DNA from 3 places in the Amycolatopsis sp. NPDC004079 genome. Region 2 is predicted to be linked to each of the others. Evidence: riboswitches for the same ligand, from Rfam matches in the RefSeq annotation. Region 2 holds a riboswitch; each other region holds the start of a gene.
What was found. Region 2 has a riboswitch for cobalamin ahead of metE (5-methyltetrahydropteroyltriglutamate--homocysteine S-methyltransferase). Riboswitches for the same ligand answer to the same signal wherever they lie in the genome.
Positions count from the first base shown of each region.

Region 1: linked by a shared signal. The riboswitch ahead of ABZX37_RS14735 (CoA-acylating methylmalonate-semialdehyde dehydrogenase) and the one ahead of metE (5-methyltetrahydropteroyltriglutamate--homocysteine S-methyltransferase) in region 2 are both predicted to bind cobalamin.
Region 3: linked by a shared signal. The riboswitch ahead of ABZX37_RS14785 (hypothetical protein) and the one ahead of metE (5-methyltetrahydropteroyltriglutamate--homocysteine S-methyltransferase) in region 2 are both predicted to bind cobalamin.

Region 1 is NZ_JBEXMH010000011.1:110,195-120,712, forward strand. Features, by position in the region: gene ABZX37_RS14715 (bifunctional 2-methylcitrate synthase/citrate synthase) at 1-431, opposite strand, end outside; gene prpB (methylisocitrate lyase) at 460-1,353, opposite strand; gene ABZX37_RS14725 (MmgE/PrpD family protein) at 1,353-2,834, opposite strand; gene ABZX37_RS14730 (short-chain fatty acyl-CoA regulator family protein) at 3,082-4,482, shown strand; cobalamin riboswitch at 4,535-4,713, shown strand; gene ABZX37_RS14735 (CoA-acylating methylmalonate-semialdehyde dehydrogenase) at 4,871-6,370, shown strand; gene ABZX37_RS14740 (acyl-CoA dehydrogenase family protein) at 6,379-7,518, shown strand; gene ABZX37_RS14745 (enoyl-CoA hydratase/isomerase family protein) at 7,589-8,623, shown strand; gene mmsB (3-hydroxyisobutyrate dehydrogenase) at 8,620-9,504, shown strand; gene ABZX37_RS14755 (enoyl-CoA hydratase) at 9,501-10,274, shown strand; gene ABZX37_RS14760 (ECF transporter S component) at 10,303-10,518, opposite strand, start outside.
Region 2 is NZ_JBEXMH010000008.1:97,653-108,170, forward strand. Features, by position in the region: gene ABZX37_RS11520 (ALF repeat-containing protein) at 1-1,946, shown strand, start outside; gene ABZX37_RS11525 (hypothetical protein) at 2,178-2,930, shown strand; gene ABZX37_RS11530 (peroxiredoxin) at 2,875-3,333, opposite strand; gene ABZX37_RS11535 (diguanylate cyclase) at 3,401-5,254, opposite strand; gene ABZX37_RS11540 (cytochrome P450) at 5,502-7,052, opposite strand; gene metE (5-methyltetrahydropteroyltriglutamate--homocysteine S-methyltransferase) at 7,197-9,461, opposite strand; cobalamin riboswitch at 9,582-9,729, opposite strand; gene ABZX37_RS11550 (ribonucleotide-diphosphate reductase subunit beta) at 9,944-10,518, opposite strand, start outside.
Region 3 is NZ_JBEXMH010000011.1:123,934-134,451, forward strand. Features, by position in the region: gene ABZX37_RS14775 (hypothetical protein) at 1-805, opposite strand, end outside; gene ABZX37_RS14780 (hypothetical protein) at 802-2,235, opposite strand; gene ABZX37_RS14785 (hypothetical protein) at 2,253-2,786, opposite strand; cobalamin riboswitch at 2,887-3,034, opposite strand; gene ABZX37_RS14790 (ankyrin repeat domain-containing protein) at 4,357-4,680, opposite strand; gene ABZX37_RS14795 (RHS repeat-associated core domain-containing protein) at 4,682-10,504, opposite strand.

The DNA of each region.
Region 1 (10,518 bases), on a different contig from region 2:
CCGTGGCGGCGGCGTTGTGTGAGCGCGACGACCGACGGCAGCACCGCGAACAGGCGCAATGCCTTGGCCTGATTGGCTTCCGGCGAGTTGTCGTCTTCCGCGGGGTCGTTCGCGCCGACAATGCTGACCGCGGTGCGCAGAGTGTCCATCGGGTGCGCCGTCTCCGGCAGGCTGAGCAACGTCATGACCAGCTCGACCGGCAGGCCGCGTTGTGCCCGCTCGGCCTGGTTCTGCTCGGCCAGTTGCGCCGGCGTGGGCAGTTCGCCGTGCCAGAGCAGATAGGCGACCTCTTCGAAGCCGCAGTGCGCGGCGAGGTCCTGGACCGGATAGCCGCGGTAGGTCAGGGAGTTGGTGTCAGGGTTGACCATCGACACGCCGGTGGTGTCGACGACGACCCCGGAGAGTCCTTTGTGGATGGTTGGTGCGGACATCGGCGTCCTCCTGGCAGTCGGGCGAGCGTCACACGGAGAAGGTGAAAATGTTCTGGTCGAACGTGTTGTAGGCGGGGTAATCGAGCAGGTCGTAGAGATCACGGCGGTGCTGCATGCGGTCGAGCAGCCCCTCTTGCGTGCCTTCGCCGGCGATCTCGCGCAGAGCCGTCTCGGCGGCGTGCATGGCGATCCGCAGCAGCGTGACCGGGTAGATGACCAGGTTCACCCCGAGCGATTCCAGGGTCGGCGCGTCGAGCAGCTTGCTTTTCCCGAACTCGGTCATGTTGGCGAGAATCGGGACGTCGACGGCGGCCCGCATCTTCTCGAAGTCTTCCGGACCGGTCATCGCTTCGGGGAAGATGAGGTCGGCACCCGCGTCGGCGAAGGCCTTGGCTCGTTCGATCGCGTCGTCCAAGCCGTGCACTCCCGCGGCGTCGGTGCGCGCGGCGATCACGAAGTCCGGGTCGCGACGCGCGGAGGCCGCGGCCGAGACGCGGCGGACCGCGACGTCCCGGTCGACGACGTCCTTGCCGTCGAGGTGGCCGCAGCGCTTCGGGTTCACCTGGTCCTCCAGGTGCATCCCGGCGACGCCGGCGTCTTCCAGGAGCTGGACGGTGCGGGCGGCGTTCATCGGCTCGCCGAACCCGGTGTCGGCGTCGACGAGCGCGGGCAGCGCGGTGACCCGGGCGATCTGCTGCGCCCGGCCGGCGACCTCGGTGATCGTGGTCAGGCCGATATCAGGCAGGCCGAGGTCCGCCGACAGCACGGCACCGGAGACGTAGACGCCCTCGAACCCTTCGCGCTCGATGAGCTTGGCGCTGAGCGGGTTGAACGCGCCCGGGAACCGCTGCAGCTTGCCGGAATTCAGCCCGGCTCGGAACGCGGCCCGCTTCTGCGCGGCAGTGGGAGCGGCGTGCAGCATCAGAAGATCCCCTTCGTCTTCGGGGTCGCGTCGATCGCCGACGGCAGGGTCAGCTCGCGAACCTCGTCGGCGTCCAGTTCGGACAGTCGGCTGACGGTGTCGAGGAACCGGTCCTGGTCGGCCGGGGCGATCACGCCGTCGGCGAGCGTGCGGAACTTCGCCACGTACTGCTCGCGGGCGAACGGCCTGGCCCCGGCTGGATGGGCGTCGGCGACGGCGATCTCGTCGGTGACCGTGGTCCCGTCGGCAAGAGTGACTTCGACACGGCCGCCGAACGCCGGTTCCGGCTCGTGGTACCGCCGAGTCCACTCCTGATCCTCCACAGTGGATACTTTCTGCCACAGCTCCACCGTGTCCGGGCGGGTCGCGCGTTCCCGGGCGTAAGACTTCTCGTGGTGCCAGGCCCGGTCCTGCAGCGCGACCGCGAAGATGTACGGGATCGAGTGATCGAGGGTTTCGCGGCTGGCGTTCGGATCGTATTTCTGCGGATCGTTCGCCCCGGAGCCGATCACGTGATGCGTGTGATGGCTGGTGCGGATCACGATCTTCTCGACCTTGCCGAGTTCGCCGATCCGCGGGCCGAGCCGTCGCGCGAGGTCGATCAGCGCCTGGCTCTGGTACTCCGCCGAATGCTCCTTGGTGTAGGTGTCCAAAATGGACCTCTTCGCCTCGCCCGGCGCGGGCAGCGGGACGGTGTAGCGCGCTTCCGGGCCGCCCAGCAGCCAGGCGACGAACCCGTCTTCTCCCTCGTAGATCGGGCTCGGCGCGCCTTCGCCGCGCATCGCCCGGTCAACCGCTTCGATCGCGGCTTTCCCGGCGAATGCGGGGGCGTACGCCTTCCAGGACGAGATCTCGCCCTTGCGCGACTGCCGCGTGGCCGTCGTGGCGTGCAGCGCCTGCCCGATCGCCTGGTACACGGTTTCGGTGTCCAGCCGCAGCAGCGCGCCCAAGCCGCCCGCCACCGACGGGCCGAGGTGCGCGACGTGGTCGATCTTGTGTTCGTGCAGGCAGATCCCGCGGACGAGGTCGACCTGCAGCTCGTACCCGGCGGCGATGCCGCGGACCACATCGGCTCCGGTGCGGCCGGTGTGCTGCGCGACGGCGAGAATCGGCGGGATGTTGTCGCCCGGATGCGAGTAGTCCGCGGCCAGGAACGTGTCGTGGTAGTCCAGCTCCCGTACCGCGACGCCGTTCGCCCACGCGGCCCACTCCGGGGCGTACCGGCCGGGCACGCCGAACACGGTCGCGCCGGGCCCGGCCGGATGCGCCAGCGCCTGGTCGCGGGCCGCGGACACCGGCCGCCGGGACAGCGAGGCGGCGGCGACCGCGGCGTTGTCGATCACCCGGTTGACCACCATCTCGGTCACCTCGGGAGCGACTGTCACGGGATCGACAGCGACGGACGCCAGCTTCCAGGCCAGCTGCTCCTCGCGGGGCAGCGGCTCGGCGGAACGGTAGGTGCGGACGGGATGGTCGATCATCATTTTCCTTCGGGTACGGAGAAACCGGTCTTCTCGCCGACCGGCCGACGTCGGCCGTGCGCGGCGGGCAACGGGCGCGGCACGCGGCCAGCGCCGACGGCTCGGGCGATGTCCGTCCGACCTCCCTGTGAAGCTTGTGGTGCCATGCGATCAGCGTGGCACCGAAGAACGGGACAGGCGATACCTGGGGGCTGTGAAGTGTTGTGAACATTCGCGGCAGCCTTGTAAATGTTGTTACAGTTCGAAAATGGAGAAGATGTTCGCTGGCGCGCGGCTGCGGCAGCTGCGCGAGGGGCAGTCGATGACGCAGTCCGACCTCGCCCGGCTGCTGGAGATCTCCCCCAGTTACGTGAACCAGCTCGAGCACAACGGGCGTCCGCTCACGCTGCCCGTGCTGGTGCGGCTGACCGAGCACTTCGGCGTGGACGCCGAGTTCTTCGCGCCGCAGGACATCGCCCGGCTCGTCGCCGACGTCCGCGAGGTGTTCGCCGACGAAACCGTGACCGGCTCGGCGTCCGCGGGCGAGGTCGACGAGCTGACCGCCAAGCTGCCCGAGGTGGCCAGGACGCTGGTCGCGCTGCACCGCCGATACCGGGAGGCCGTGGAGAACATCGCGACGCTGGTGTCCGAGCAGGGCATGGACCGCGCGGTCGCGAACCAGCCGCACGAGGAGATCCGCGACTGGTTCTACCGCCGCCGCAACTACGTCGCCGAACTGGACGAGCCCGCCGAACGACTCGCGGCGGAGCTGCGGCTGGTGCCCGGGGAAGTGCGTTCGGGACTGGCATCGGGCCTGCGGGAGCGGCACGGCGTCACCATCGCCGCCGCCCCCATCGGCGCCGACCAGCACCGCTTCGACCCGGCCGCACGGGTGCTGCACCTCTCCCCCGCGCTGCGTCCGGGCCAGGCCGCGTTCCGTCTCGCCTCGGAACTCGCCATGCTGGAAGCGGGAACCACGATCGACCGGCTGGTGGACGGCGGCGGTTTCACCGGCGAAACCGCCCGGCGCCTGGCGAGAATCGGCCTGGCCAACTACTTCGCCGGAGCGCTCGTGCTCCCGTACCGCGTGTTCCTCGGGGCGGCTGAGCGCTGCCGCTACGACATCACGCGGCTGTCGGATCACTTCGGCGTCGGATTCGAGACGATCTGCCACCGGCTCTCGACCCTGCAACGGCGCGGCACCCGCGGGGCGCCCTTCTCCTTCGTCCGGGTCGACCGGGCGGGCAACATCTCGAAACGCCAGTCGGCGACCGGGTTCCACTTCTCCCGCGTCGGCGGTTCGTGTCCGCTGTGGATCGTCTACGAGGCGTTCGGCTCGCCGGGAAAGATCGTCACCCAGGTCGCCGAACTGCCGGACGGCAAGAAGTACTTCTGGCTCGCCCGCACGGTCGACCGCTCCGTCGGCGGGCACGGCGACCCCGGCAAGACGTTCGCCATCGGGCTCGGCTGCGAACTGCGCCACGCCCGGCGGCTCGTCTACTCCGACGGCCTCGCCCTCGGCGCCGACGCGGCGGTGACCCCGATCGGCATGGGCTGCAAGGTGTGCGAACGGCCCGCCTGCCCGCAGCGCGCCTTCCCCGCGATCGGGAAGCCGCTGCGCGTCGACGAACACGCCAGCAGCCTGCTCCCCTACCCGCCCCTCGGCTGAGCACCGCCACCCGGACGAGATCCCCTCAGCCGGTCGACATAGTAGGAATTCCTACTATAGGATGCCAACAGGTCTGCGGTGCAGGGAAGCCGGTGCGAATCCGGCGCGGTCCCGCCACTGTGACCGGGGAGCGGCGCTCCACCCGAAAGACGGCCACTGGCGCGAGCCGGGAAGGCCTGGGGCGCCGCGGATCCGGGAGCCAGGATACCGGCCGCGGACGTTCGTGTTCGTCCACGAGGATGGAGCTGAACGCATGCGGATTCTTCCTGCCTGCGCGAAAAACGCCGACCCGCCGCCCGGCCTTCGGTAGCTCAAGCCTGCCCGGAAACCCCGGCCGCCGCCGTGTGCGGCCGGGCAGTTCGTCCTGCGCTCTCGCGAAAGGCATGCCATGACCACCGAACTCCGGCATTTCGTCGGCGGCAAACCCGTGCCCGGCGCCTCGGGCCGGTTCGCCGACGTCTTCGACCCCAGTACCGGCGCCGTCCAGGCCAGGGTGCCGCTCGCCTCCGCCGAGGAGGTGAGCGCCGCAGTCGGCATCGCGGCCGCCGCCCAGCTCGAATGGGCGCGCTGGAATCCGCAGCGCCGCGCCCGCGTGCTGATGCGGTTCCTCGACCTAGTCCGGTCCGAAGAGGACAGTCTCGCGCGGCTGCTGTCCTCCGAGCACGGCAAAACGATCGCCGACGCCCGCGGCGACCTCCAGCGCGGGCTGGAGGTGGTCGAGTTCGCGATCGGGATCCCGCACCTGCTCAAGGGCGAGTTCAGCGACTCCGCGGGCACCGGGATCGACGTCTACTCGATGCGGCAGCCGCTCGGCGTCGTCGCCGGGATCACGCCGTTCAACTTCCCGGCGATGATTCCGCTGTGGAAGGCCGCGCCCGCGATCGCCTGTGGCAACGCGTTCGTGCTCAAGCCGTCCGAGCGCGATCCGTCCGTACCGCTGCGGCTGGCCGAACTGTTCCTGGAGGCCGGGCTGCCGCCGGGCGTCTTCCAGGTCGTCAACGGCGACAAGGAGGCCGTCGACGCGCTGCTCACCGATCCCCGGGTCGAGGCGGTCGGGTTCGTCGGATCGTCGTCGATCGCCGAGTACATCTACACCACCGCCGCTTCGCACGGGAAGCGCGCCCAGTGCTTCGGCGGGGCGAAGAACCACCTGATCGTCATGCCCGACGCCGACCTCGGGCAGGTCGTCGATGCCCTGATCGGCGCGGGCTACGGCTCTGCGGGAGAGCGCTGCATGGCCATCTCCGTCGCCGTCCCGGTCGGCGAGGCCACCGCGGACGCGCTGGTCGAACGGCTCGCCGAGCGCGTGAAGACCCTCAAGGTCGGGGCAGCGCACGACGAGACCGCCGACTTCGGTCCCCTGGTCACGGCCGACGCCGTGCGGCGGGTGCGGGATTACCTCGAGGTCGGTGTCGCCGAGGGCGCGGAGCTGGTGGTGGACGGCCGCGATCTCACGGTTCCGGGGCACGAGAACGGGTTCTTCCTCGGCGGCTGCCTGTTCGACAAGGTGACGCCGAAGATGCGGATCTACCGGGAGGAGATTTTCGGCCCGGTGCTGTCGGTCGTCCGCGCGGCCGATTACGAAGAGGCGCTGCGATTGCCGAGCGAACACGAATACGGCAACGGCGTGGCGATCTTCACCCGTGACGGCGACACCGCCCGCGATTTCACCGCCCGCGTGAACACCGGCATGGTCGGCGTGAACGTCCCGATCCCGGTGCCGATCGCGTACCACACTTTCGGCGGCTGGAAGCGGTCCGGCTTCGGCGATCTCAACCAGCACGGCCCGGATTCGGTCCGCTTCTACACCAAGACGAAGACTGTTACCTCGCGGTGGCCGTCCGGCATCAAGGAAGAAGCCTCGTTCGTCATCCCGACGATGGATTGAGGCGGGTCATGAGACTGACCGGAGAACAACTCGCGCTGCGCGACACCACCGCGGACTTCGCGGCCGAGCATCTCGCGCCGCACGCGCTGGAATGGGACCGGGACAAGCACTTCCCGGTCGACGTGCTGCGGAAGGCGGCCGAACTCGGTCTCGGCGGGCTGTACCTGCCCGAGGACGTCGGCGGCTCCGGCCTCGGCCGGCTCGACGGCGTGCTCGTGTTCGAAGCGCTCGCCACCGGCTGCCCGTCGATCGCGGCCTACGCGTCCATCCACAACATGGTCGCGACGATGATCGACCGGTTCGGCGACGACACCCAGCGCCGCCGCTACCTGCCGCGTATGTCCACTATGGACTCGCTCGGCAGCTACTGCCTCACCGAACCCGGCGCCGGTTCGGACGCCGCCGCCCTCACGACCCGCGCGCGACGGGACGGAGACCACTACTTCCTCAGCGGCGTCAAGCAATTCATCTCCGGCGCGGGCACGTCCGACGTCTATGTCGTGCTGGCGCGGACCGGCGGGCCTGGCGCGGCAGGGATCTCCGCGTTCGTGGTCGAGCGGAACACCCCTGGCGTTTCGTTCGGCCCGAACGAGGTCAAGATGGGCTGGAACGCCCAGCCGACGAGACAGGTCGTCTTCGACGACGCCCCGGTGCCCGCGACCGCGCTGCTGGGCGGCGAGGGAGCCGGGTTCAAGGTGGCGATGTCCGCTTTGGACGGCGGACGGCTCAACATCGCCGCGTGCTCGCTCGGCGGCGCGAAAACGGCGCTGGGCAAAGCCGTCCGGCATGTGTCGGAGCGCTCCGCATTCGGCGCGAAGCTCTCCGAAGCGCAGGCCCTGCGGTTCCGCCTGGCCGACATGCGCACCGACCTCGAAGCCGCCCAGACGCTGTTGTGGCGCGCCGCGGACGCGCTCGACCAAGGCGACCCCGATGCCACCCAGCTTTCCGCGATGGCCAAGCGATTCTGCACCGACGCCGGATTCGAGATCGCGAACCAGGCGCTGCAACTGCACGGCGGCTACGGGTACCTGGCCGAGTACGGGATCGAGAAGATCGTTCGCGACCTGCGGGTGCACCAGATCCTCGAAGGGACCAACGAAATCATGCGGGTCATCATTTCCCGCCGGATGCTGGCGGAGGCGGCATGAGCACATCAGCGCGACAGCTTGCTCGTGCCGCCGACTGGGCGCGGGTATCCCGCACATCACTGGAGGCCGCGTGAGCGACGTCGAATTCCTTGTCCACAGCGGGATCGGGCGGATCACGCTCAACCGCCCCCGCGCGCTCAACGCCCTGACCCACGACATGGTCCGGGCGATCACCGCCCACCTCGACCGATGGCGCGACGACCCGGGCGTGCGCGCCGTGCTCGTCGAAGGCGCCGGCGAACGCGGGCTGTGCGCCGGCGGCGACATCCGCTCCATCTACGAGGACGCTCGTGCGGGCGGCACCGCCACGCTGGAGTTCTGGGCCGACGAGTACCGGCTGAACGCCGCGATCGCCCGCTACCCCAAGCCGTATGTGGCGATCATGGACGGACTGGTCATGGGCGGCGGCGTCGGGGTGTCCGCGCACGGCAGCCACCGCGTGGCCACCAACCGGTCCCGGATCGCGATGCCTGAGGTGGGCATCGGCTTCGTCCCCGACGTCGGCGGCACTTATCTGCTTTCGCGCACTCCCGGCGAACTGGGCACGCACGCCGCTCTCACGACCGCACAACTCTCCGGAGCCGACGCCGTCCACTGCGGACTGGCCGATTTCTTCGTCCCGGCGGACCGGCTGCCCGACCTGTTCGACGCCCTGGCCACCCGCACCCCCGACTCGGCTTTGGCGCTGGTCGCCGAAACTCCGCCGCCGAGTGCACTGGCGGCCGAAGCCGCGTGGATCGATCACTGCTACGCCGCCGACACGGTCGAAGAGATCCTGGGCCGGCTGCGCGACGGCGGCGAAGCGGCGGTCGCCGCGGCCAAGGAAATCGAAAGCAAGTCCCCTGCCGCGCTGAAGGTCACCCTTCGAGCACTGCGTACTGCGGCGACCCTGCCGGACCTGGAATCGGTGCTGGCGCAGGAATACCGGATCTCGCACCGGGCGTTCGGCTCCGCCGAGTTCACCGAGGGCATCCGTGCGCAGGTCATCGACAAGGACCGGTCGCCCCGCTGGCACCCGGCGACCCTGGCCGAGGTCGACGCCGACCTGGTCGGCAGCTATTTCGCAGCGCTGGGCGACGAAGAGTGGACGGGAGTGGCCCGATGAGCATCGCTTTCCTGGGGCTCGGGAACATGGGCGGGCCCATGGCCGCCAACCTGGTCAAGGCCGGGGAGAAGGTGACCGGCTACGACCCGGTCCCCGACGCCCGTGCCGCCGCGGCCGGAAACGGCGTGTCCGTGGCGACTGCCGCGATCGCGGCAGTCGCGGACGCAGCAGTCGTGATCACCATGCTCCCCAGCGGACAGCACGTGCTGGACTGCTACCGGGACATCGTCCCCGCCGCCTCGCCCGGCACGCTGTTCCTCGACTGTTCGACCATCGAGGTCGCCGACGCGCGCGATGCCGCCGACCTCGCCGCCGCGGACGGGCACCTGGCGCTCGACGCTCCGGTGTCGGGCGGGGTCGTCGGCGCTGCCGCCGCCACGCTCACCTTCATGGTTGGCGGTCCGTCCGAGGCGTTCATCACCGCCGAGCCGTACCTGAAAAGCATGGGCAAGCGGATCGTCCACTGTGGAGAGACCGGTGCCGGACAGGCGGCGAAGATCTGCAACAACATGATCCTCGGCGTCTCGATGATCGCGGTCAGCGAGGCGTTCGCCCTCGGCCGCCGGCTCGGCTTGACCGACCAGGCCCTGTTCGACGTCGCCTCCACCGCGTCCGGACAGTGCTGGGCGCTCACCACCAACTGCCCGGTCCCCGGGCCGGTGCCGGCGAGCCCGGCCAACCGGGACTACGCGGGCGGCTTCGCCAGCGGCCTGATGCTCAAGGACCTGCGCCTGGCCCAAGCCGCGGCGCAGGCCGAGGGCGTCCGCACCGAACTCGGCAAGCACGCCGAAGAGCGGTACACCGCGTTCGTCGCCGCAGACGGCCCCGGTCGCGACTTCTCCGCCATCATCACCAGCCTCACCAAGGACGGCACCGCATGACCGAGACCATCCTCGTCGACCGCCCGGCCGAACGGGTCGCCCGAATCACGCTCAACCGGCCCCAGGCGCTCAACGCGCTGAACCGGCAGGCGATGAACGAGATCACCGCGGCAGCGGCCGAATCGGACCGCGACCCGGACATCGGCGCGATCGTCCTCACCGGCTCGGCGAAAGCGTTCGCGGCCGGGGCGGACATCAAGGAGATGGCCCCGCAGAGCTTCAGCGAGGTCTACGCGGCGGATTGGTTCGCGGGCTGGGAAACGCTGGGCCGTGTCCGGACGCCGCTGGTGGCGGCGGTCGCCGGGTACGCCCTCGGCGGCGGCTGCGAACTGGCGATGATGTGCGACGTGCTGCTCGCGGCGGACACCGCGAAGTTCGGCCAGCCGGAGATCACGCTCGGCGTCATCCCCGGCATGGGCGGTTCCCAGCGGCTGACCCGCGCGATCGGCAAGGCCAAGGCGATGGACCTGGTCCTGACCGGCCGGATGATCGGGGCCGAGGAGGCCGAGCGGGCCGGGCTGGTGTCCCGGATCGTCCCGGCCGACGCGCTGCCGGAGGAAGCGGTCGCGACGGCGGCGAAGATCGCGTCGATGTCCAAACCGGCGGCGATGCTGGCGAAAGAGGCCGTGAATCGCGCGTTCGAGACAAGCCTGTCGGAAGGATTGCTGTTCGAACGACGGCTGTTCCACTCGACCTTCGCCACTGCCGATCAGAAGGAGGGCATGACGGCGTTCGTCGAGAAGCGGCCTCCGGAGTTCCGCCACGGATAAGCCCGGCCTCATCGAACCGGCCCGCTGGTCACACCGGCTTGTCGTGGAACTCGACCGGCGCGTCGAAGGCGGCGCGGCGCGAGGCACGGCGCAGCGTCGCCAGCACCAGCGGGCCGAACGCGACGATCGCCACCACGTTGGTCACCGCGCGGCCGGTGTCCCAGCCCAGCGAAGTGGCCGTGTCGAACAGGAGATAGCGGCCGAGGTTCGTGAGCGTCGAAGCGTTGGGGTCAAAGGACAGGGC
Region 2 (10,518 bases):
AACAGAACAAGGAGATGAGCGAGGCGCAGGAAGCCAAGCAGACCGAGGCCGACAAGGCAGCGGCTGCGGCCTGGGAAGCCGGGCAGGCCGCCCGGCTGGACGCCGAAACCCAGCGGTTGCTCGCCGAGGCGCGCGATCCCGCGACCGGCTCCGCCGTCGTCGTCGCCGACGGCCGGAAGGTGGCCGCCCGGCTGCTGAAGACCGGGGGACCATGGGTGAAGGGATCGGCCGCGCACGCTTTGACAGGCGGCGAAACGGATGTCTCCGCGTTCGTGTTCGCCGGCCTCGCGGCGGCGACTGAACGCGATGACCGAGCGAGTGTCGCGGCGATCGCCGATTCGACCGGCAAACCGGCGCAGCGCACCGCTGCGGAGGCGGCCCTGGCGGGTACTTACGACCAAGTAAAGGAGTTCCTGAGGACCAGGAACTATCCCGGCAAGGATGACGACGACCGCATCGAGGCGGCGCGCGTCATGGACGCCGGCGGACCTGGGGTGAAAGCCGCCGCTCAGCGGGCGCTCAGCGGAACCATCGACGACGTGCGGGCTTTCCTCGCCGCGGGGCAGTTCAAAGCGAGGCATGACGACAACACGGTCTTGGTCGGCCGTGCGCTCGCCACCGGAGGCCCGGAGGTCCAGGCCGCCGCGCAAGCCGCGTTGTCCGGCCCTGACAGCTACGTGGAGACTTTCCTCGCTTCCGGGTTGCCCAGAGCGCAGCAACGCGATGCCGATACTGCGGTGCACGTCGCGGAGATCGGCGGATATCTCGCCGCTGCGGCGCGATCGGCCGCGACTGCCCACCAGAACGCCTACCTGGCCGCGAGTTACGCGGCAACCGCTCGCCACGCTGCCGACGAGGCGGCGGCCTACGCTCAGCAGGCGCGCAGCTCGGCCGACGCGGCACGGGACAGTGCGAATCAGGCGAAGGCATCGGCCGACCAAGCAGCACAGTCCGCTGCCGCCGCCGCGCAATCCGCACAGCGAGCGCGCGACGCCGAGGCGGCGGCGCACCGCAGTGCCCAGTCGGCAAGCCAATCGGCGGCGCGGGCAACAGATTCCGCAACGCAGGCACGAAATTCGGCTCAATCGGCGAAGGCGGCTGCCGACCGCGCTCGCGCCGACGCCATCGAAGCAGGCAAGTCCGCGGCTGAGGCCGCCCGACTCGCGAAAGACGCGGCTGACATTGCAGCCGCTCTGAAAGCAAAGGAGGACGAGGCCAAGCGGAAAGCCGACGACGCCGCGCGGCAGCCCTCGCCGCCGCCGAACCAGCCGCGCCCCAACGACTCCGGCTATGATCAGGCCAAACGGAACTTTTTCGGTGGCGTTCAGTTGCCCGAAGGTGATCAGCACGTCGAGTGGGGTGACGGACCCACCGCACCCGGCAGGGGAATCATCGTCATGCGGTTCTTCATCCACACCGACGACGCCGCGTTCGGCCTGCTCGACGGGGACAATCGCGGGTTCTCGTTTGATCCCGGCGCGTCGTCGCGAATGGTCGTCGCCTGGGACACCGACACGGGAAGGGTGAGCTTCACCGTCAGTCGCAGTTCGAAGAAGGGCGGGTGGATCTCCAACGTCGGCGGGGGAGCCCACTACAATCCCGACAAGATCTACCCCGCGCATCCGATCGTCCCGGGCGGCGACAACGATCTGCAGATCGTCCGGCAGACCTCGGACGGCTATCTCGCGGCCAACTACGTGGGGCTCAACGGACTGCTTCCGTTGTTCCACGTTCGCGGACGAGTCGAGGCGAAGATCGACAGCCAGGTGGGCACGAGAACCTACATCGGCGGTGACGATTACCCAGACTTCGAAATCATCCAGTACTGGCAGCACGAGGCACCGCGAGGGCTTGGCTCCGACAGCATGGGGCCGCTTCAAGGCGTCGGCACGGCACCTGCGATGTCCCACCGCAACCTCTTCTGGAATAATGGGCAACCGCAGTAAAGGATTTGTCTAGCGGGATTGCGTGGCGCGTGACCGGAACGGCCGATCGCGCGCAACGCAATCTGCGGTTAGACTGAAATCGTGGATAAAATCCGTCGGCGTGTTTCGGCGTGGTGGTACTTGCTGCCGTTCAGCTTGATCGCGTTGACGGTTTTGTGCGGACCGTTCGCTCGCGCGCATGGAACCGGGATCGCCGAGCGTGCGGCGGAGCCGGCGGCCAGCCCGGGTTCCGTGCTCACGCTGGAGATGAATCCCGGGGTTACTTATCGACTATTTCAAGACAATAAAGGTCAAAAGATTGGCAGGGTATGCCGGTTCTCGGCGGGGAATCAGTTGTCGCCGGAACTGGAACGCACCGGGGAGTCCTCTGGCGGGTTTCGCAATCCGCCTCAGCAGGTCGTCTACGACGGCCATGCGTTCGCTTACCTCACGTCCGTTTTCAGCGGACGTGAGGTAAGGGCGACGATTTCCTGCGAAGGCGGGCCGTTGCTGGCCGAGGAGGCAGCGGTGTCCGGCCCCGCGGTCACCGGCGTCGCGATCATGGCCGGGGTGAGCTTGCTGGCGCTGATCCTGGTGGCCGCGGCCCGATTGCTGACCCGGCGGTTTCCTTCCCGGCCCGCGGCAGAACGCGGCCTTGTCTCCGCTTCCCGCCGAGGGTGGGCGGTCGCCGGAGCCGTTCTGGCAGTCCTGGCGAGCGTCGTGATGGCCACCTCGGCGAATGTCGCAGTCGGCACAGCGGGGTTCTACTGGTTCTTCACCCTCGTTGCCGCGGTGCCGGTTTTCGCGATCGGGCTTCGGCAGTTCCGCGTCGCCTGCCTCGTCGCGGGCACGGCGCTCGTCGCTTTCTCCGTGCTCGGGTTCTTCTGGTTCTTCGTTTATCTGCTTCCGTCCGGAATTATTTTTCTAGTGACGGGGTTCAGCACGCCGCTCACGCCTCCGCGCGTTCCCGCAGCACCTTCAACGCCCGATCAGCATGCGCCGTGAAGTTCAGTTCGCTCTTGATCACGTCCAGCACCCGCCGGTCTTCCGCGATCACGAACGTCTGCCGTTTCGTGTGCAGGGGCAGGATCTTGCGCCAGACGCCGAACTGCTTCGCCACCACACCGTCCACATCGGACAGCAGCGGGTAGTCGAAATCGTGCTTCGCGGAGAACTCGCGCTGCTTGCCGACCGCGTCCGGGCTGATCCCGACCCGTTGCGCGCCCGCCTCCGCGAATTCCGCGGCCAGGTCCCGGAAGTGGCAGCTTTCGGCGGTGCAGCCGGACGTCATCGCGGCCGGGTAGAAGAACAGCACTACCGGGCCGTCGGCGAGCAGTGCCGACAGGGTGCGTTCGACGCCCTGGTCGTCGGGGAGGGTGAAGTCGGGGGCGAGGTCGCCAGGCTGCATCGCGGAGAGGTCCTTCCAGAAAGGTCGTCGTACCCGGGAGTTCGGCGCCGGGCAGGCGGCGGATGGGTCAGCTGGCGTGCCGGGCGATCATTTCGTCGACCTCGTCGCCGGTCGCGGACTCTGCCACGAACGAACCCCTCGCGGCCAGGACGCCCTGTTCCCGCAAGCGGTCCGCGTGGTCGTCATCGCGCACGCCCTCCGCGCCGATGCGCAGGCCCAGCTCCTTGGCCCGCGTGACCAGGTGCGACAGGTGCCGCACGTCGGTCTCCGCCGGGTCAGGACCGGCCAGTGCGTCGATGACCGGGCCGCTGAGGATCACGTGTTTGACCGGGAGCCGGTGCTGCGGGATGAGTTCCAGGTCGGACGATCCGGAGATGGTGAGCACCAGCTGCGCGCCCAGGTCGGCGAGCACGGTGAACGAGTCCAGCACCTCGCCGTCTTCGTCGAACATCGACGCGCGGTCCGTGCACAGCCGCAGGACCCGCGCGGGCAGGTGGTGCCGGTCGAGCTGGTTCTTGACCAGCAGCACCAGATCCGGGTCGATGGCCAGGCGCTTCGGCAGCCGGATGCAGACGTCCGGCGCGGCGGGGCCGTACTGCTCGCGCCAGCGCGCGGTCGCGCCCAGCGATTCCTGCAGCAGCCATTTGCCGAGCGGCACGGTCATGCCGGTGGTCTGCGCGAGCGGGTAGAACTCCTCGGGGCCGAGTTCGCCGCGTTCGGGGTGGCTCCAGAGCAGACCGGCGTTCACCGCGGCGATCTCGTCCGGCTTCGCGAGCTTGACCGGCGGCTGGTAGATCAGCGAGAACTCGCCGTTCTCCAGCGCTCCGGCGATCACGGCGCCGAGCTGGTAACGGTTGCGGTCGCGCTCGTCGAGCTGCGGATCGAACAGCATCCACTGCGCCTTGCCCGCTTCTTTCGCGCGGTGCAGCGCCAGTTCGGCCGCGCGCAGCAGGCCCTCGTGGCTGCCTTCGTTCGCCGGGCGCACGACGATCCCGATGCTCGCGCTCACGCCGATGCCGTGCCCGTCGACGTACACCGGCTCGCTGAGTTCCTCCAGCACCCGGTCGGCCAGCACGACCGTCTTCTGCCCGGTCAGCTCCGGGCCGCGCAGCAGCACCGCGAACCCGTCGCCGGAGAGCCGGGCGACGTAGCCCTCGTGCTGGCCGGCGAACACCGCGTTCAGCTTCCCCGAGATCGCCTTCAGCACCAGGTCGCCCATGCCGGCGCCGAGGCCGTCGTTGATCACCTTGAAGCCGTCGATGTCCAGGTACAGCAGGGCGATCTCGGCGGAGCTGCCCGAGCCGAGCGCGGCCTCCAATTGCGCGGTGAACGCGGCGCTGTTGGGCAGCCCGGTGAGCGGGTCGTGCAGGTTCTGGTGGCGCAGCCGTTCGCCGAGCAGGTGCAGGTCGTCGTCATCGGCCGCCATGAACACCGGGAAGTACGTCCCGGGACGGTCGCCGGGCAGCGTCGCGATCGTGACGTTCGTGGTGAGTTCGCCGTCGAGGCTGTGGCCGAGCTGCACGCTCTGGACGGCCCGGCGGCCGTCGGCGGTGAGCGGCAGGCCCTCGAGCGCGGAGCGCAGCCGCACGGAATCCTGTGGGCCGGCTCCGAGATCGGCGATGTGCTTGTCCCGCAACTCGATCGTGGACGTGCCGAGCAGCCGGGCCAGCGCGGCGTTCGCCTCGACGACGGTGCCGTCCGGGCCGGTGAGCGCGATGCCGATCGGCGCGGAGGAGAAAAGCGCGGTGAACCGGCGCGTGGCGCCGGTGTCCTCGGGCCGCTCGGCGACCTCGCCGGCGAAGTCGAGCAGGATCCGCTCCACCTCGGCGGGCGGGAGCGTTACTCCGTTGGTGTCAGTCAGCGCCGCCGCGTACTTGCGCGCGACGTCGACCAACCCTGGCGTGGCACCAGGCTCCGGCACACTCCACCTCTTCATACGCGGACAAAGACCAGCTCAGGCCCGGTGCGGAGGGTCCGAGGACCCACACTGGGTACGAGTTGGCCATAAGTGATGCCACGGCATCACGGACCTAACAGGGTGTCTACCGGCTGAACGAGTGATGGGCAACTACACAACTGGTGACATCAAGTCACCTTGAGTACACGAAGGTGGCCTGTACTGCGGTTTTGTCTCCAGCTGTCGACCTTTCTGTCCCGCTCGGCGGCCGTCAACGATAGGCCAGGCGGGCCGGGAGCCCGTCGGCGGGCACCGGAAGCGAGACGTAGTCCCACTTGGCGACGTAGTCCTCGGGCACCGACCAGCGGTGCGCCCGCAGCAGCTCGTGCATGAGCGCCTTGACCTCAAGGCCGCCGAACTGCAGCCCGATGCACTTGTGCGCGCCGCCGCCGAACGGCATCCACGCGAACCGGTGCGCTTTGTCCTCGCGACGGTCCGGGCCGAACCGCTCGGGGTCGAAGCGCGGCGGATCGGTCCAGTGCTCGGGGGAGTAGTGGTTCAGCGTCGGCGAAACCGCGACCATCGTGCCTTCCGGCAGGTAGTGGCCGAGGACGGCAGTGTCCTTTGTGGTCTTCCGGGCCAGCGACGGCACCGGCGCGCGCAGCCGCAGCGCCTCCTTCATGACCAGATCCAGCGTTTCGAGGCTTTCCAGCGCGTCGAGGTCCGGCAGGTCGTCGCCGAGGCGCAGCGACTCCTCGCGGGCGCGCTCCTGCCATTCCGGGTGTTTCGCGAGGTAGTAGGCCATCGCGCTGGCGGTGATGGTGGTCGTGTCGTGCGCGGCCATCATCAGGAAGATCATGTGGTTGACGATGTCGGCGTCGCTGAACCGGTCGCCGTCCTCGGAGGCCGCGTGGCAGAGCGCGGAGAACAGGTCGTCGCCGTCCGCGTCGCGCTTCGCCGCCAGATTCTCGCCGAAATAGCGCTCCAGCGCCCGCCTGCCGCGCAAACCCGCGGCCCAGCGACCGCCAGGCACCGGATATCGCACCACAGCGGTACCGGCGCGCACAGCGGCCACGAACGCGCGGTTGATGCGCTCGGCGTCGGCGGCGGAGCGCATGCCCATGAAAACCTGCGTCGCGACGTCCAGCGTCAGCTGTTTGAACGCCCAATACAACTGGGGACGGCCGGACGGCAGCGCCGCGACGCCTTCGCGCAACGCCGGGCCCATCTGCGCGACATAGCCGCGGAGCCGGTCGCGGGTGAAGGCCTCCTGCATGATCCGGCGGTGCAGGTGGTGCTCGCCGAAATCGAGCAGCATGAGCCCGCGCTCGAAGAACCGCTCGATGAAGAACTTCCAGCCCTCTTGGGAAAACGCCTTGTCCTTGTTCACGAGCGCGGCCTGCGTGGCGTCGGCCCCGGACAGCGTGACGATCCGCTGGCCGAACACGCCCATCCACGACACCGGGCCGAACTGCTCGAAGCGGCGCAGGCTGAAGTCGAGACCGAACCTCATCCCGTCGAGCGTGTGGCCGATCAACGGCGGTCCGTCGTCGCCGAGGATGGGCTTCAGGCCGCTGCCCGCCGGGGGAGCCGCGAGTTCGCGGACCGGCCAGCGCGCGCCGAGCCAGCGTTCGTCCACCTTGCGCGGCAACGGGATCGCGGTCAGCGGCGGCATCCGGCCGCGCAGGTTCTCCGAGAGCCGGGTGACGCCGTCGCTCCCGGCGTGCGCGAGGGTGCCGAGCGCGTCGGGACCTACTCGGGCGGCCCGGCCGAGCGCGCCGCCAGTCGTCGGGATTCCCGCTTTTCCGGTCACGTCCGCCATGACGACCACCTCCCGGCAAGGGTATCGGTCGCGTCCACGGTCCCCTGTTATTGACAACATGACAATACCTTGCGGGGCTGCCGTTCGGGTGATCCTCGGGGCGGTGCCGGGCGGCTGGTCTTTCGCCGCCCGGCACCGGCGGGGTCAGCGAGGTTCGGCGCGCAGTTCCCGGGCTGCGTCGACCAGGTGTCGCAGTGCTGGCTCGACCTCGGCGTAGCCGCGGGTCTTGAGGCCGCAGTCCGGGTTGATCCACAGGCGTTCCGTCGGAACTGCGCTGAGTGCTGTGCGCACCAGGCTGGTCAGTTCGTTCTGGTCCGGCACGCGTGGTGAGTGGATGTCGTATACGCCGGGGCCGACGCCGCGGGCGAAGCCTGCGTCGTTCAGGTCGGCGAGGACTTCCATCTTTGAGCGAGCGGCTTCGATGCTGGTGACGTCGGCGTCGAGGGCGTCGATCGCGGGTAGTACGTCGCCGAATTCCGAGTAGCACATGTGGGTGTGGATCTGGGTGGTTGCCGCCGCGCCTGAGGTGGCCAGGCGGAACGCGGGCACGGCCCAGTCGAAGTACGCCTCGCGGTCCGCCGCGTGTAGCGGGAGCAGTTCGCGCAATGCTGGTTCGTCGACTTGCACGACGCGGATTCCGGCGGCTTCCAGGTCGGCGACCTCGTCCCGGACTGCCAGCGCGACTTGGCGTGCGGTGTCGGTCAGTGGTTGGTCGTCGCGGACGAATGACCAGGCCAGGATTGTCACTGGGCCGGTCAGCATGCCTTTCACCGGACGGTCGGTGCGGCTTTGCGCGTACTGGGTCCATTCGACGGTCATGGGGTTCGGGCGGGAAACGTCGCCGAACAGGATCGGCGGGCGGACGCATCGGGATCCGTACGACTGGACCCAGCCGAAGTCGGTCGTGGCGAATCCGGTGAGTTGTTCGGCGAAGTACTGGACCATGTCGTTGCGTTCCGGTTCGCCGTGGACGAGGACGTCCAGGCCTAGGTCTTCCTGCAAACGCACTGCGCGGTCGATTTCGGTACGCATCGCGGTGCGGTAGGCGTTGTCGTCGAGTTTGCCTGTGCGGTGGGCGGCCCGGGCTCGGCGGACCTCGCTGGTTTGCGGGAAAGAGCCGATGGTGGTGGTGGGGAGCGGGGGGAGGTTCAGGGATTCTTGTTGTGCTGCAGCGCGTTCTAGGTACGGGATGCGGACGGTGTCTTCCGGTTGGAGTGCTGCGACGCGCGCCCGGACGTCGGCGTCGTTGAGCTCCTCAGCACTGGCTCGGTCGGCGACGGCGGCCCGCGCCGGGTTGAGGTCGACGTTCTCGCCGTTCAACACTCGGCCGAGCAGGACGACCTCATCCACCTTCTGTTGTGCGAAGGCTAGCCAGTTCTTCACGCGTGGGTTGAAATCTGTCTCTGCTCCCACGTCGTAAGGGACGTGCAGGAGGGAGCACGACGTCGATACGCTTACGTGTGCCGCGGTGGCTTTTAGTTGTGCGGCGCGGGCCAGTGCTACGTCGGGGTCGGTGCGCCAGATGTTTCGGCCGTCCACGATTCCGGCGAGGACTTCCTTGTCTCGCAACGCTCCTTCTGCTGCTGCTTTGTCTACAAAGGATGCATCGGTTACCAGATCGACGGCCAACGCTTCGATGGGGGAGCGGGCCAGTACGCCCAGCGCTCGGCCCAGTCCGCCGAAGTACCCGGCTACCAGCAGCTTGGGGCGATGCTTTTCCTTGGCCAGCCAGTGGTATGCGCGGGTGAGGGCGTTGAACTCCGAGGTCGTCCTGTCTGCGGCGAATGCTGGTTCGTCCAACTGGACCCACTCGACGCCTTCGTCGGCCAGTTCGCTCAGCAGTTCGGCGTATGCGGGCAGCAGTTCGTCCAGCAGTTCCAGCGGGCTGAATCCGGGCTCGGTTGCCTTGGCCAGCACCAGGAAGGTGACCGGGCCGACGAGCACCGGGCGCGGGGTGATGCCTAGGGCGCGGGCTTCGCGTACCTCGTCGATCGGGGCGGTGCCGGTGAGGGCGAACCGGGAGCTCGGGCCCAGTTCCGGGACGAGGTAGTGGTAGTTGGTGTCGAACCACTTCGTCATTTCCAGCGCGGGGGCGTCTGGGACCCCGCGAGCGGCGGCGAAGTAGGTGTCCAGGGGGGAGAGCCCTAGGCGGGTGAAGCGTTCCGGCAGCGCGCCGAAGAGGGCGGTGGTGTCCAGTACCTGGTCGTAGAAGGAGAAGGTGCTGGAGGGGATTGAGTCCAGGCCTTGGTCGCGCAGGGTTGTCCAGGTTTGTTCGCGCAGTCGTCGGGCGGTGGTCTGGAGTTCTTCCTCGGTGGTGGTGCCTGCCCAGTAGGCCTCGAGGGCTCGCTTCAGCTCCCTGGCTGGGCCGATGCGCGGGTAACCGAGAACTGTGGTGCCGATCGTGTTCACAGCATGCATCCTCACGTGCTCGCCGGAAGAGTCCGGGCACGCGCAAACGCTGTGCTTCGGTCGGTGCCCTTTCCCGCGAGGCCCGGACTCACGCACGCCGTCGGCGTGCGTGCCATTGGCAGGTATTCGGACTCGTGGGCGTGGCGCTCGTGCCTACTGGCTGTCGCTTCCCGGGCTGGTGCCCAGTGCTTTACCGCGTTCGCGGTGACAGCTTTCGTTCCCACTTACCGCTGCGGGGCAGTCCCGGAATCGCACCGGGTTCCCTGTTGCCTCGCCGGTGCGGGGCCGCGCGAAAAAGCTCGGCCCCGCACAGGCGAACCAGTGGCGGGACCGAGCTTAGCGGTTGCGGCCGGTGCGCGGCACAATCCGGGCGGGCGTCCCGAAGTGCGGGATCGTCACGGTGCTCTGAGCGCGGCTTGCCAGAACGCGGCTCGGCCACGCCCTGGCGAACCAGAGCGTGGCCGAGTTTCAGCGGTTCGGGATCAGTCCCAGTCGAGCGCTCCGCCGGACTGGTACTCGATGACGCGGGTCTCGAAGAAGTTCTTCTCCTTCTTCAAGTCCATCGCCTCCGACATCCAGGGGAACGGGTTTTCGTTCTCGCCGTAGATCGGGGTCAGGCCGATCTGCTGGGCGCGGCGGTCGGTGATGAAGTGCATGTACTGCTCGCACAGGTCAGCCGACAGGCCGAGCATGCCGCGCGGCATGGTGTCGCGGGCGTACTTGACCTCCAGTTCGCACGCGTCCTGCAGCATCCCGCGGATCTCGGCCTGGAACTCCTCGGTCCACAGGTGCGGGTTCTCGATCTTGATCTGGTTGATGCAGTCGATGCCGAAGTTCAGGTGGATCGACTCGTCGCGCAGGATGTACTGGTACTGCTCGGCGATGCCGACCATCTTGTTCCGGCGGCCCAGCGACAGGATCTGCGCGAAACCGGTGTAGAACCACATGCCCTCGAAGATCACGTAGAACGCCACGAGGTCGCGCAGGAACGCCTGGTCGGCTTCCGGCGTGCCGGTTTCGAAGTCCGGGTTTTCCAGGTTCTGCGTGTACTTCAGCG
Region 3 (10,518 bases), on a different contig from region 2:
GCCTGCGGCGGCGCCGGACCAGGACCGCGGCGAGGACTCCCAGCAGCCAGATCGCCCCGAACGCCACGACTGGCAGAATCGGGAATCCGCTTGTGCCAGCGGTCTCGGACGCGGCCGCCGCCGGTTCCGGCGCGCTGCTCGCCGCCGACGGCCGAGATGAACCCGTCGAAACCGGTGCGTTCGCCGGTGCCGACGGCGGCGGCTCACCCGGCGCGGCGGCACCCGAACTCTTCGGCGGCAGTTGCGTTCCTCCCGGAGCCCGCGGCGACGGTGCACTGTCTCCTGCCGCGGTGGGGTTCGGGCCCCCGACGCCGCCTTGCTGCTGCGCCGGACCCGCCGGGGCGATCAGCGCGGCCACCGCCGGACTGGGCGGCTTCCCGTCCCCGAAGGACCAGCCCTCGACCTGGCCTGCCCGCGGAGTGGCACTCATCGCGCCCTCGTTGCTGTACTCCCAGCGGTTCGTTCCGGCATTGCCGTCCCAGTACGACCAGTACGCCGTCGTGGGAGGCGTGTCCGTGCACGGCTCCACCGACGGCGAGGGCCGATCGTCGATGCGGCACACAAAAGCCGGGCCGTCGTGCACGGTCCCGGCGGTGCGGAATCCTGCCGCGCGCAACGCGTCGTACCCGGATTCGGGCGGCGTGCCAAGGCAACGCTGCACCACTCCGCCGCCGAGGGACCCGAAGTCCACCACCACGAGCACACCGGACGTCGCCGTGCACGCCGGTGCCGCCACCGCAGCGGGCGCCGCGTTGCCGCCCATCGCCATCAATCCGGCCGCCAGCGCGGCAATCAGCCGCCTCACGACCGGGATCCCCTGCGGCGCACCAGCAACCAGAACGTGCCCGCGGCGAACAGCAAACCGGCCAGTACCGCTGCCGCGATTCCGTTCGGGCCGGCCCAGAACGACGCCGGACGCGGTTCCAGCGCCCGCGCCTGCCCGACCTGATCCGGCGGCGAGGTGGTCGACGGCACCGGCCGCGCGCTCGGCACCGGGCCAGCCGAACCGCTCGCTGGAGCCTCGGCGGCGGTGGGCGGGGCTGAGCCAGCTGGTTCGGTCCGCGGCACGCCGCTGTGCCTTCCTCCTGGCAACCCCGGGCCCGGGGCGCCACGCCCCGGACTGCCAGGCGGCACGGTGCCAGGCAGCACGGTGCCGGGCGGCGGATTGTCCGGCGGCCGAGGCGGAACCGGACCGGGAACCGCGGCGGACAGGCCCAGCAATGCCTGTGCGGTGGCCCGGCGCACGCCGTCCTGCTTGCCCACGTTGTCGGCACCGCTGCGCTTGAGCCAGAACGCCTTCGCGTCGAGGGCGATCGCGTCCAGGTCCGTCTGGCTCTTCGCGATCGCACCGGCCATCGCCGGAACCGGCACGCTCGCGGGCACCTGCATGGCGGCCAGCCACCCGGTCGCCCGGGAGGCCGCCGCGCCGTCGCCGCCGAGGGCCAGCGCCATCGCGGCCAGCCCGGACGAGTTGGTGTTCACCTGCGCCGGGGTTTTCGGATCCGCGCTGAACGCTCCCGTCGCGGGATCCTGATGAGCGCGCAGCCAGCCCAGCCCCCGCGCGACCTGCTGCCGATGGCCGCCGATCTCGACGAGTGCCCACACCCCCATCGCCGTGGTGTCGGCGCTGGCATCGGTATCCGACGCGCACTGCGCGGTCTCGCCGCCCGCGGGCACGTTCAGCCGGAACCCGCCGCCCGGACATTGCTGGCGCAGCAGCACAGCCTTCCCGGCAGGGTTGCCGATCCCGGCCTTGTGCAAGCCGATCAGCGCCAAAGCCTGCCCGAACACGTTCGCCGGGGTGCGCGCTCCGCCGACCGCGGTGTCCTCGAAAGCGCCCGCGGAACCCTGCGCCGCACCGAGCCGTGCGATGAGGTCGATGGTGTCGCCCTTGCTGTCCTTCCCCCATTGGCGCGGATTCACTCCTTGCTCGACAGCCACGATCAGGTCCTTGCCCGTGAGGCCCGCCGAGACGATCGTGGCGCTGAAGAAGTGCGCCCGCAGTTTCGCGGTCGCCTTCGCCTGCGCTGCCGGTTCGACTCCCGCGCGGTGCATGGCGAGCAGCGCGTCGGCCATCAACCCCGCGTCGGTGTTGCCGGGACTGACCGGGTCCGGATAGCCGTCGCCGAGCCGGCTGAACTCGTGGGCCAGGAACTCCGCGGCGGCCACCGCGGGCTCGGAGACGTCCGGCGCGGGTGCCGGAACCGCCGCGGCCAGCACCAACGCGCTGGCCACGGCACCGGCACCCCAGCTCACGAACCGGTCCAGTTCGGGTCTTTCGCCTGCGCGAGGGTCAGGCTCATCTGGTTCGGGTCCGTCGCCGTGCCCGCGCCGAAGGAGAACCCGAGCACCGTGCCCGGCGCCGGGTCCGAGACGTCGACGCCCTCGTCGGCATAGGTCCAGTTGGCGTTCTGCTTGTCCGGCACCCAGTACGCCCAGTACGGAGCGTTCGGCACGAACCCGGTGCACGGATCGGCGGAACTGGACGGACGAGCGTCGATCCGGCACAAGTACTGGTACGGACCCTGCTGCCCCTGCCCGGTCCCGTGCACCGGAGCGAACCCGGCCTCGCTGAGCGCCTCGAACGCCGTCTCCGGATCACCGGCGACACAACGTCTGGTCACCGAGGCGCCGGCGAAATGCGTGGCGTCCACCACGACCGTCACGCCGGAACTGCCCTGGCACGGGCCGTTCGTGTACGACGCCGGTGCTGCGGCAGCGGGAGAGGAAACGAAAAGGGGAACCGCGAGCACACTGATCGCGGCAGTCTTGGCCAGGGAGAACATAGTGATGTCCTTTGCGGTGAGTGGTCTTGAACGCGACCCGTCACCGCGACACCCCAGTCAAGCGCACGCGCGGCCGGGCCCCGTTCCGCAGTCTTCGACGGTGGAGCCACTCGTGACCGTCAGGCATTCCGACTTGCCCGCCACGAGGCGAGCCTACGGTTGCGAGTCAGCGCCGGCTCTTGCCCGGCTTCCCCTGACGATCACGTTATTCGGTTGTACAGCAACCAAACGCTAGCACCAGAGCCGCGAGTTCCACACCGCTTACCAGGTACCTCACCTGAAGCGATCAAACGGTCACAGTCTGAAGTTGGCCGAATCGATGCCTTGACGTCGTCGGCCGCCTCATCGCCCTTGCCGCGGCAACATCGGATCCATCCGGTCTCGCACGCGGAGCGCGCTCCAGTTAGCCAGCAGAGATTCTGCGCTCGGCGGTCGCCTGGTTGACCACGAAAGCCCGAGTGAGCGGCGCTACTCCCCCGCCCAGGTCGAGCGCACGCCTGCCCGGCTCGCTCAAGCTCGCATTAATTGCCGAAAGAAATCCACGACGACAGGGGGGCCGCATCCAGCTTCTACCCGAATGCTTCGGGGTGTCCTACCCCATTCAGGCCAGTCAAACTGCCGTACCGACAACCGGCCGATGCCAACAAAGCACAAGATTATTCTGCGACCCTCTTATTTGAGGATTTTCACTCGTCGCCGACCAGCGGCTAAACTGGTGTAGCACTGCGCTTAGCCGTTCCCGCTTTGGGAGCGGAGGGTAGCAGGTTCAAATCCTGTCATCCCGACTCGGCTTTGGAGGGGCTGGACCTGCGGGTTCAGCCCCTTTTTCGTGCCGTCCGACGCGGCCCGGGAGCTAGCACAGTGCTCAGTGACACTCCTATTTGAGGATTTTCACATGCGCACCCGAGCCCTGAAGCCCGCTCCGCCGGCCTGGCAGGCCTTGATCAACGAGTGGGCTATGTCACTCGAGCAGGAGACCCCCGCACGATCCGCTGCTATTGCGACGCCGGGGCTGCTTCCGCACCTGACTCGCCGACCCAGTCGCACGGTCGCAAGCGAACGCCCCGCGTCCCTCGGCTTGCCCCGACGCGTCGGCCACGTCCTCGGCAAAGGAAGCAGCAAATGGCACGAATCCCTTCATCGCCGCCACCTGCAAAGAACTTGACCCTCATCGCCGTGTCGGTGCGAGCCATACGTGGCACCAACTCCGCCAGACCACAGTTCAACGACATCCGGTACGGCACTCCGCTTTCAACTAGCGGAATAAAAATCATGCGGCACCTCCGTAGAAGTGACACCGAGATGCCGCATGGAAATAACATCCAAATGATTAAGCACCGGACCGCCGACAACAACTCTCACGCCAACAGGATAATTAGAACGATTCAAGATCCTGAAATTGGCAGAGAACCGGCAGCTTCAAGCAGACCCTGCGATGCCAGCTCATACTAACGCCGCCACCGTCGGCAGGATCGCCGACCTAAAACTCCAAGCTGATCGACCCACATAATTTCAGGCAAGTGAAGAATTACCACTTCGACACGAGGGATGGAAAATTCCCCATTAACCACTAGTCAATTCGTCGAAATAACTTCCAAGCAGAAAATAACTCGATAGCAAGCCAGTGGCCATTACTTCGAGCAATATCCTCGGCAGTTAATTGCTCGAAGTCTTTTGTTCGACAGGACAGATCAGCCCCCCTTGCCAAAAGAAGCGCGGTCGAGTCAACGTGAAGCGGCCCACCTGATTGAGCATGATCGTCGCCTTCCCGGTCAACAGCATGATGGAGCAACGTGAATCCGTTCCACTCTTCATTCACGTCGACACCCTCATCAAGCAGGCTACAAAGGGCGAGGACATTTCCCATCTCTACCGCAGAGTGCGCCGGAGACATTTCAGCCACCCCATCCGCCTTCCGTAACATTCACTCTAACTCCCGGGAATTCGCTTTCAAACTGCCGGACTACTGATTGACACGATATACACATCGCTTTCTCGGTATGTATATTGATAGTACCACGGACATACGGGGATGGCTCCCCTAGATTGTTGGCAATGTAAGTGAGCAGCTTTATCTCGGTGTCAGTTTTACGATTATTTTTCCCAGTCGCAGTAGCTTTATACCTTATTGGATTGTTGACATCGCCAGGCTTCGGCACAGTACCATCTCGGGGCGCACGTCCGCTCACCGACTGAAGCAGCTGCGGGGACTCGCCCTCAATAAGCACCTCAGCCGCAGCAACGTTAGCGTCTTTGCCGACTGAGCCATTCCTCAAGCCAAATATTCGAAGTGCTTCAGCCGCTTCTTTCGCAATATTTCTCGCGCCTGAGGCAGATACGGACCGAGCACCACCCGCCCCCAATCCGCCTGCGACCGACATGCCAAGGTCACCAAGAAGACTAATTCCAGATTCACGCTCGCATTGCCGGTAGTTATCCAAGCAATAAGTCGCTGCGATGACCTTAGCGCCTTCGACATCGTTTTTATGCTCGATCAAGTACTGGAGAGCCTTCCAGCAGCCCGTGCGCCCGAAGCAGATGCTCGCCATCTGATTCTCGCCAACAGCCTCGAAAGAATTATCCCACCATCCAATCGAGCTGGGCATATGTCGCGCTTGCTGAAATAGGTCATACACATCGGCTCGGTTGGACGTTCGTGGAGAGTGCCTTTTCACCCAGCCTGCCCGCTGCTTTTGATCCGCCGCTTGCTCCACTCGCTCCGTATCGGCATCCCATGCTGAACGGGGAGACGACCCGTAGCCCTTCTCCCGGCAGGCGAGACTGTCACCACAGCCAGGCGGCAGCACCATCGGCTCGAGGCCCGAGGGATCGCTCGAGGAAACCGGGCTGTTGTTGGCGTACGAGTATCCGTTGATCTGTTGGGGACTCGCGGGGTTGAACACCGGGTCCAGCGACAGAAAACGACCTGCCGCTGAGTCGTATGCGCGAGCGCCCAGTTGGGTGAGGCCGGTCGACCTGTCCTCGGTGCCGCCGACAAAGCCTCGTTCGCCGGGCAGGTCTGTAGCCGGTCCGCGCGGGGTCCCGAACGGGTCCTGCCTCCGCTGAGTCACACTCAGGTCCGTCGAGTCGACGGCGATCTGGCTCGTGCCCTGGTGGTCTCCGGCCAGCCACGTCAGCTTGCCGCTCGTACGGACCGCGACGATCCCGCTGCCGTGGCTGTAATACCGCGTCGTGCTGACACTTTGACCTGTCGAGTCAGCATGGATTTCCTGGCCGCCCAGGTACAGCGTGGTGCCAGAGGGGTCGTGCCGGAGCAGTCGGCTGCCTCCGGCGTCGTAGACGAAGCTGGTTTTCGCCGAGCCTTCCACGACCGAATCGAGCTGGCCCTCCAATGTCCAATCGAGGTTCTGCTGGGCAGCGATGCCCGGCCGGGTCTTGGTGTTGCCGATCTGGTCGTAGGTGTACTGGCTGTCCGGCTTGCCGGGGACGCTGGTCGAGTTCAGCTGGTGTGGTTTCGCCACCCCGGGATCTGCATAGCTGTATTTGCGGGTGACCTCCCCCGCGCTTGTGTGCTGTGTGTCGGTCAGCCGGTTTCCGGACTTGTCGTAGGTGAACGACTGCCAGTAAGGAGCCGGACCGGTAAGAGAGGCGGTCGACGGAGCGCTGTCGCATGCCGCAGCTGGCGGTGTCCAGGCGTCGGTGAGCCGCCGCAGGTAGTCGTAGCGGAAGCACTGGGTGTCCGCTGGCTGGTCTTGTGGCGTGTTGGAGATAGAAGTGATGTTTCCGGCCGGGTTGTAGGCATAGTGAGTGTCCGCCTGCATCGGGTGCGGAACCTCGGCGTCGACGATGGTCCGGTCCAATCGCCGGGTGTGATCGTCGTAGTAGTACGACTGCCAGACCCGGTGGTCGCCTTGGCCGAGTTGCAGACGCTGGATCTCGCCGTAGCGGCTGTAGTCCGACGCGGTGACGTAATCCGCGTCGCCGTTCGTGGTGATCGGATGGCCGAGGTCGTCGTAGGCATAGAGCATGCTCTCGACGGCCAGGTCGCCCGCTGCCGGAAAGCTGGAGCCGCCGACGCTGCCGTCCGGGTTGTAGGACAGGTAGGTTGTGTACGAGCCGGCGAGTTTGGGGCCTTCGACCGCGGGAATGGTGACGGTCTGGATGGTCGGCTGATACAGCGGTGAGTAGGCGTTGACCTTTTCGGCGTAAGCGTTGCCGTTGACCCACCGGGTCGAGCTGGCAAGCTGCCCGACGCCCTTGAACGCTGTGTCATAAACCCATTCGGCCATTTTGGTGCCGGTGGTGCTGCCCTGATAGGTGCCGGTCTTCCGGCCGAGGGCGTCGTAGCTGTACGCGAGAGTGACGTTGCGGGCGTCTGTCGTGCTGACCTGCTGGCCGAGCTCGTTGTAGGCATAGGTCGTCGTGCCGCGGTCGGGATCGTTGGCTTGCTTCAGCTGGCCATGAAGGTCGTAGCTGTAGGTCCAGTGGTTGCCGCTCGAGTCCGTCACCGACGCGAGCTGGTTCGCAGCCGTGTATCCGTAGGTGGTCTCGTCGTAATCACCGGTCGGTTGCGCGCCGTGGTACTGCCGCAGCGCACGCGTGCGTCCGCGGGCGTCCGTGACGGTCGTGGTGGGCACCCCGCCCGCCGGTGGGGTCACGCTGGTCCAATCCCCGCCGTAAGTGGTCGTGGTGCGCCACTTTTCGGCACCGCCTGCCTGGTAGACCGCAGCGATCGACCGGCCCGCGCCGTCGAACTGCGTGACAGTGAAGCCCGGGATCTCGGTGTCGCTCGCGACCCAGAGCTTCGTGTCGACGTTCTGGTCGTTGTAAAACGGCTGGGTCGTCTTGTACGCGCGGTTCTGCGAGTCGTAGCGCGTGTCGACCAGCAGTCGCCCGCCGCCGGGTGCGGGCGATTGCACTTGCCGAGGACGGTAGAAGCTGTCGTAGATCGTGGTCGCGGTGACGAACCGGCCGTTGGCGTTCACGCTCGTCGTTGAAACGGCACTCGGCCCGTCATTTCGAATGTCATAGGCAAAGCGGGTGTTGCCCTGCGGGTTGTCCGGACGCGGCCTGTTCGGCAGCCATATCTCGGCATTGCGGCCCAGCGCGTCGTAGGCGATCTCCTTGACCCGTCCGTTCGGATCAGTCGTGGTCTTGGCTGCACCCCAAGCAGGTTCAAAGACAGTCGTCGTCTTCTGGTTGAGCGTGTTGGCAGTCACCAGCTGCGTGACCGGTCCGCCGGTCGCCGGCGTGTAAATGCTCGTGGCCTCGTGGCCGACGGCGTCGATGACTTTCGTGGTACGGCCGTAGACATCGCGCTCGGTCTTCGCGGCTGCCCGGTAGACCGGCTTGCCGTTGTCGTACCTGTCGAGGTCCTGTACCGACGTGACGTCACCGACGGTGGGTGCCGCGCCAGCAGGTTGATTGTCGTAGAACGAGACGGCATCAGAGCCAGCATCGCGCGGGTAGACCGGTGGTGTTCCACAAGCGACAGTCGTGCTCTCGACTCGGGACGGGTACGACAGCATCCACAACGCAGTGTTCTGCGCATAAGTCGTGGTAGTGCACTTGTCGTCCGCCGGGTCGCTCACGTCCCCGAGGTCGCTGACCTGCGTCGGCAAGCCGTTGGCGTCGTACGCGGTAGTTGTCTTCGTGGTTCGCCATCCGCCAGCGGCCAGCGCGGTTAAGCTTCGAGACGTTCCGGGATGAACGATGTACGCCTTGTACGTATCGCGTGTCGCGGTCGGCCCTTGCCAACTCGGTTCGCTGATGGACTTGCCGACAACAGGCCCGTTAGCGCCGTTTTTCGTGATGGTCTCAAGCGTGTAGCCCTGCAACCAGTCTTCGTCAGGATGGCTGCCGTTCTCGTCGTCGGAGACCGAGACCACACGGGTGCCGTTGTTGGGGAGTTTGTCCCCATTCATCCCGCGGAAATAGCGGGTTTCCGAATAGCTCTGCGGGCCGGAGGGATCGTCCGGCCTGCCGTTGCGGACGATGACCTTCCCGAAGCCGCGGAACTCGTTCCAGGTCTTCTTGTCATCAGAGGTGAATTCGGACGTGCTGTAGTGCCAGGCAGCGCCTTCCGGGTACTCGTAGCTGGTGAGCTGTTCGGTGCTCGAACTGATCCGATCGGACTGGACGACCGACGAGACAACGTACTTCTGGAAGTAGTCGGTGCGTTCGGCATAATGCAGCGGCGCCCAGGTGGTCGGGAAACAGCGTTTGGTGTTGGTTTCCGGGTTTGCGGGCAGCGAGGTCGCGGTGCAGTCCAGGTCCGCGTAGTTCACGGTCGTGACACCGCCGGACTCGGAGATGATCGCGGACAGCCGGTATCGGTTGAGCGGACCGATACCGTCGGCTTTGTCGACGCGGTTGGCTAGGTGCTTGCCCTCGAAGGTCACCGGCGGAACTGAAATCGGCGTGCCCACGAGGCCGGTTCGGGTGATGCCCTTGAGCCACAGCGCCGCCTTCTCGCCGTCGCCGGGGTCCGGGAATTGCTGATCGAGCGACCAGCTGTTCACATCGGCGTAGCCGGTGCCCGACCTCACCTGCGTGGTGATCTTGGCGAGGCGTTTCGTCGACCAGAACGTCGGGCTGGGATGGTCCTTGCAGCTCGCGGTGTCGCATCGGTCCGAAAGCGGTACGTCCGGCCAGTTCTCCGGCTTGTCGAAGGTGCACTGGCTGCCCGGGATGCATCGGTCCGCAGTCGTGAAGACGACCTTCCCCACAGCCGGTGCGGCGACGTGGGTGTTCAGTCCGTACTGGATCTCCCGCAGGGTGCCGCCGCGGACGTAGGAGACCGGAGTGTCCTTCCCGTTCTGGCCGTAGTTGTTGGTCTCGACGTCGTAGGTGTAGAGGATTTCGTTGCCGTGCGGGTCGATGACCTTGTCGAGGTTCCAGCGGTAGCCCTGGACGCAGGAGGACTCCTCGAAGTTGCCACTCGCGGCATGACAGGGTTCGCCAGCGTCGTCACCGTAGACCGGAACGGTCCACGTGGAGTTCGCCGAGGCGGTCGAGCCGAAGAAGTACTGGGTGCCGTCGGTGGTCGTGATCTTCCAGGACTCGCCGTCCTTGGCACCGTTTCCCGCACCGGTCAGGTGTTCGATCCGGGCGCCGGTGTCGCTCCGTTGCCGCCACACGTTCTTCGTTGTGTCGTGGATCAGCATGCCGCCGGAACCGTTGTAGGCGGCGGTCGCGTTGTCGGACTTCCAGCACAGGTCGCCGACCTTCGGCGGGGTGGTCCCGCCTTCCTTGTCGTCCCGGCAGGCACCATATGTGCGTTCGACGAATCCTGGTGCGAGATCCCATCCGTCGCCTACCCACGACGCCTGGTTGTTCGTCGCGCTCGTGCGTCCGTCCACTGCGGACGACGAATAGGAAAGTCCGAGGTTCGGGGTCAGGTCTCCGGGCACTGGCGGGACTTCGAGCGGGTAAGACCAGCTGAAATCGCCGGTCTGCGCGCTCACGTCCCAGGTCGCGGACGGGCTGAGGGAGGTCGCCTTGGAGTTTCCACCGCCGTCCGGCGCGGTCGATCCGGCCGGCTGGTTTCCGCGCAGTGCGCGAGTGGATGCCTCGTCCGGTGCCCGGGGCGTCATCGTCTGCTGCGTCACTTTGGTGGAGTTGACGGTCGGCAGCGGAACGCTGGGTCCCCCGGCCGCGCTCGCGATGTTCTCGGTGCTGACGGCGGTGAGCACGAGTGAGCAGATGAGCGCCGCGGTGATGCCGCGACGAGTGCGGTGCGTCGGCGACTTGCGCATGGTTCCTCCAGGCT